DNA from 2 places in the Alkalihalobacillus pseudalcaliphilus genome. Region 2 is predicted to be linked to the other one. Evidence: predicted binding sites of a transcription regulator. Region 2 holds the regulator's gene; the other holds the start of a gene.
The links. Region 2 encodes LexA, which represses DNA repair genes until DNA is damaged. Its sites were predicted from a motif close to CGAACATATGTTCG; they were not measured.

Region 1: the regulator LexA is predicted to act here: its motif matches at 1,558-1,571, upstream of uvrB (excinuclease ABC subunit UvrB).

Annotation. Positions count from the first base shown of each region.
Region 1 covers NZ_JAQQWS010000014.1:48,576-50,998, forward strand. The annotation lists gene uvrB (excinuclease ABC subunit UvrB) at 1-1,483, opposite strand, end outside; gene PQ479_RS19155 (PDZ domain-containing protein) at 1,670-2,423, opposite strand, start outside.
Region 2 covers NZ_JAQQWS010000001.1:137,319-139,741, forward strand. The annotation lists gene PQ479_RS00665 (DUF6359 domain-containing protein) at 1-801, shown strand, start outside; gene lexA (transcriptional repressor LexA) at 849-1,478, opposite strand; gene PQ479_RS00675 (hypothetical protein) at 1,631-1,873, shown strand; gene PQ479_RS00680 (YneB family resolvase-like protein) at 1,869-2,423, shown strand, end outside.

The DNA of each region.
Region 1 (2,423 bases), on a different contig from region 2:
TCCCCAAACGTAGTTGCCTGATGATTTCAATTCGTTCTAATGTTTTTACCTCGGAATGTAAATAGTTCACTTTAATACCGATTTCTTTAAGATAATCGGTTAAATCCTCAGACATCTTTTTCGTTAATGTCGTAACAAGGACACGTTCATTCCGTTCCGTTCGTTCCCTAATTTCTTCAATTAAATCATCAATCTGACCTTTAATTGGTCTCACATCAATGATTGGATCGAGTAACCCAGTTGGGCGAATAATTTGCTCGACCATTTTGGGCGTATGCTCAAGCTCATAGGGCCCCGGCGTAGCGGATACATAGACAACCTGGTTCATTTTCTTTTCAAACTCTTCAAACCTGAGCGGACGATTATCTAATGCCGACGGTAATCGGAAACCATGATTAACAAGTACCTCTTTACGAGCCCTATCACCGTTATACATACCTCGCACTTGTGGAACCGATACATGTGACTCATCCATAATTAATAAAAAGTCCTCAGGGAAGAAGTCTAACAATGTATAAGGGGTAACCCCAGCTTCTCTCAGTGTTAAATGTCTCGAATAATTCTCAATGCCCGAACAAAAACCCATTTCTGCCATCATTTCAATATCATAACGGGTTCGCTGTTCCAACCTTTGAGCTTCTAAAAGCTTGCCTTGCTCATGCATCTCTTTTAAACGTTCTTCCAGCTCTTTCTCTATATTAACAATCGCTTTTTTCATTTTTTCTTCACGTGTGACGAAGTGGGAAGCTGGAAAAATGGCTACATGGTCTCGTTCACCTTTTATTTCGCCTGTTAAAGCATCCACTTCTGTAATTCGATCGATTTCATCACCAAAAAACTCAACACGAATACATTGTTCATCCCGTGATGCTGGAAAAATCTCGACAACATCTCCTCGTACACGAAAAGTTCCACGAACAAAGTTTAAATCATTACGATTATATTGAATATCAACCAAATCTCTCAACAACTGATTCCGTTCAATTTCTTGTCCTGCTCGCAACGATACGACCATTTCACGATATTCCTCTGGCGACCCTAAACCATATATACAAGACACACTGGCAATAATGATAACATCCTCACGTTCGAGCAATGCACTAGTGGCAGCATGCCGAAGCTTATCGATTTCATCATTAATACTAGCATCCTTTTCTATATATGTGTCTGAGGAAGGAACATAGGCTTCAGGTTGATAATAATCATAATAACTAACAAAATATTCAACCGCATTATTAGGAAAAAATTCCTTAAACTCACTATATAGTTGACCTGCTAATGTTTTATTATGAGCCATCACTAATGTGGGTTTGTTTACTTCTTTGATTACATTCGACATCGTGAACGTTTTTCCCGTTCCTGTCGCCCCGAGTAACGTTTGATGCTTATCACCTCTATGAATACCCGCAACAATTTCTTTTATTGCCTCAGGCTGATCTCCACTAGGCTTGTATTGACTGACTAATTCAAATGTACGACTCAAATGATTCCCTCCTCTACGAACAAACGATCTTACTCATAGTATATCATAAATTACCATTCATCTACTAGTTTTAACGAACGTATGTTGTTATTTTTTCCTTTACTTATTTTTTCCCTATTTCCCATTCCTCAAACAATGATGGCTCCATTCACACACTTTTACGGCAAAAAAAAGCTCAGTCACTTTTTAAATGACTGAGTTTTGTAAAGCTTGTTCTGTTTTCACTAATAAAACGCCTAATTGATGGTGTTCACCGACATAGATGGCACCTTGAGCAAACCGTACTTCTCCAGCGTAATCTAAAACCTCTAACTTACAAAAGGCAGAATTAACTTGTAGGGCATGATAAAACTCATCCTGATTTTGTACCATTCGACCATTTACTTTTGCAATGGTCTCACCAACCTTTAATTCCATTTTATCAGCTGGACTATTTGGTAATACACCCAATATTTTGCATCCTTCTTTTAATTCCGTAAAGTATTTACTTAACTTTTCCTCGTTATTCTTTTCACTTAACATCATCCATTCTCGAAGGGCAAAGATGATGACCGCTGCCACCACAGCAACAATAGGATAAAAATATCCGACTACAGCAAATGGGATTGCTAAGAGAGCAAGAATCAATAATTTCTTACCGATTCGTTTAATCGCCCATTCAGGTAATGCTGATTTAACGATATGCTGAAAGCCGACAAGGAATGGGACAAACACGGGTTGTAAGGAAAGTTCACCCGTTGTAAAGACAGGCCAAAATTCAAATGTTGGTAGTAAACCTTCTGGTATAAATAATACGACTGGGACAATCCAAAGTCTTTTTTGTTTATGTACACCAATCCATTTTCCCCGTTTACTTTTAACTAATCTTGGCGATGTATGTTTGCTGCCATTCTTTATGATCAGAAAAGCCTCTGCTATTAAAAATACAAGCAGTAATGTA
Region 2 (2,423 bases):
GAGCCTAAACCACATCCCGAGGAGCCTATTGATTTCTTAATAGCGGATATCAAAATGAGTGGGCATGAGGCTACGATTAGCTCAGAGAACTTAGACATGCTTGCTGAAAGTGCGACGCTCATCGTCGATTTAAGTTCGGTTGAATCAGAGGAACTGGTTCTTTCACTTACAGTTGAGCAAATGAGGCTTTTAGTGAAAAAAAAAGTATCGTTAGAACTCATCTCAACCGGTTTAACTCTTTTGATCCCGCTCGAGAATTTTACAGGTGAACAGTCCTTTCAATTATTTATAAATCAGCTGGTATATACGGAAGGCACACCAAGTACTGTGTACGAGTTAATAATTAAAGAAGGAAAAGACCTAGTCAAAACTTTTGACGTACCTATTACATTATCATTCACCTACGTTGCTGATGCCGTTACAAATAGTGAGAATCTAGCTGTTTATCATTGGAATGAAAAGAAACAACAGTGGGATGTTCTTCCATCAAGTAGCGTTGATAGTGAGCGTGTTACAGCAACGACAAACCACTTCTCTATTTTTACAGTTTTAGAAGGTGACAAGGAACAACTGGATGAAGAGGAGAAAAACGGGAATGATCATAATAAGGAAAAAGATCGTGAACAAAATCAAGATGATGAAGTTGATGGGGGAGGAACAGGAGGAACAGGTGACAATAATAAAAAGACGTTACCACATACAGCCACTTCTCATTATCAATGGCTATTGCTTGGGGTATTATTATTCATAATCTCTGTTATCATGTTTCAATATAACAGAAGACGTATAGCGATGAACTAAAAGAAAAAGCCTTTGGGTTCCAAAGGCTTTTTCTCATAAAAAACAAATTAATGGATCGTGCGGAACACACCAATTACTTTCCCGAGAATGGAAACATTTTTTAATAGGATAGGATCCATGGTCGCATTCTCTGGCTGTAGACGAATATAGTCTTGTTCTTTAAAAAAACGTTTTACGGTTGCTTCTTCATCTTCTGTCATCGCCACAATGATATCGCCATTATTGGCGGTTTGTTGCTGTCTCACAATAACCATATCTCCATTAAAAATACCAGCCTCAATCATACTATCTCCTTCAATGACGAGTACATACGTATTTTCATTAGCTGCTAAATGCTCAGGTAAAGGCAAATAACCTTCAACATTTTCAACGGCTGTAATAGGAAGACCTGCTGTGACTTTCCCGATAATCGGAATATAATTTGCTTTTCTTTCCACTTGATTGGCTTCCACCATCGTATCATCCAAAGTTAATACTTCAATCGCTCTAGGTTTAGTAGGGTCTCTACGGATAAACCCTTTCTTTTCCAATCGAGATAAATGCCCATGGACGGTGGAACTTGAAGCTAGTCCAACTGCTTCGCCTATCTCTCTAACTGAAGGTGGATATCCTTTTTTTCGTACTTCAACTTTAATATAATCTAGTATTTCTTGTTGCCTTTTTGATAGTTTTGTCATGAGCTGTCACCTCGCTTATATTTCCTTCGTAACTAAATTGTACCATGCGAACATATGTAATGCAAACATAAGTTCTAAAAAACGGTTGACACAAACAGTTGTTCTCATTTATGATAAAAGCGAACGTACATTCTATAAATGAGGTGTTTCGGATGAAAAGATTATCAGGGCAAGAGTGGGCGATTGTTTGTACAGGTTTTTTGACTTTAATGTTTATGTGCTTTACTTTACTATTGACTAATGATGAATTAGAGAAACATGAAATAGTAATAGAATCTTCAGAGGAAATTGATAGAGTTGTATCAAATGCTGAATTTGAAAAAAGAGAAGAGCAGAAGTCGCAATTTACTGTTAATCATCAAAAGGTGGAATTAGAGGAAGATGGAGAAAATTAATGTCGTTTTATATTGTCGAGTTAGTACAGATAAACAAAGTCAACAAACCTCGCTAAAAAGACAAAGAGAAGAACTGACCGATTATGCAAATCGTTTAGGCTGGTCGATCGTTCAAGTATATGAAGAGATTGAAAGTGGTTATTCCATTGATCGTCCTGGACTTTTAGATATGTTAGAAGAATGTAAAGAAGAGACTGTTCATCAAGTATTAGTTCAGGATGATACACGGATTGGCAGAGGTCATGCCAAGATGGCTATCTTACATGAGTTAAGAAAATATAATACATCTATTTACACATTTCAACATAATGGAGAATTAGAATTATCAGATGCCGATCATATGGTGTTAGATATCGTGGCTATTGTTGAAGAATATCAACGGAAACTACATAATTTGAAGATAAGTAGAGGAATGAAAAAAGCCGTTCAAAAAGGATTTAACCCACAAAGAAATATTAAAAATCAAGAAGCGGGGGGGAGAACCAAAAAAGAAGTACCGATTGAGGAAATTGTTCGTTTACGCCAACTTGAATTAACGTTTCATGATATT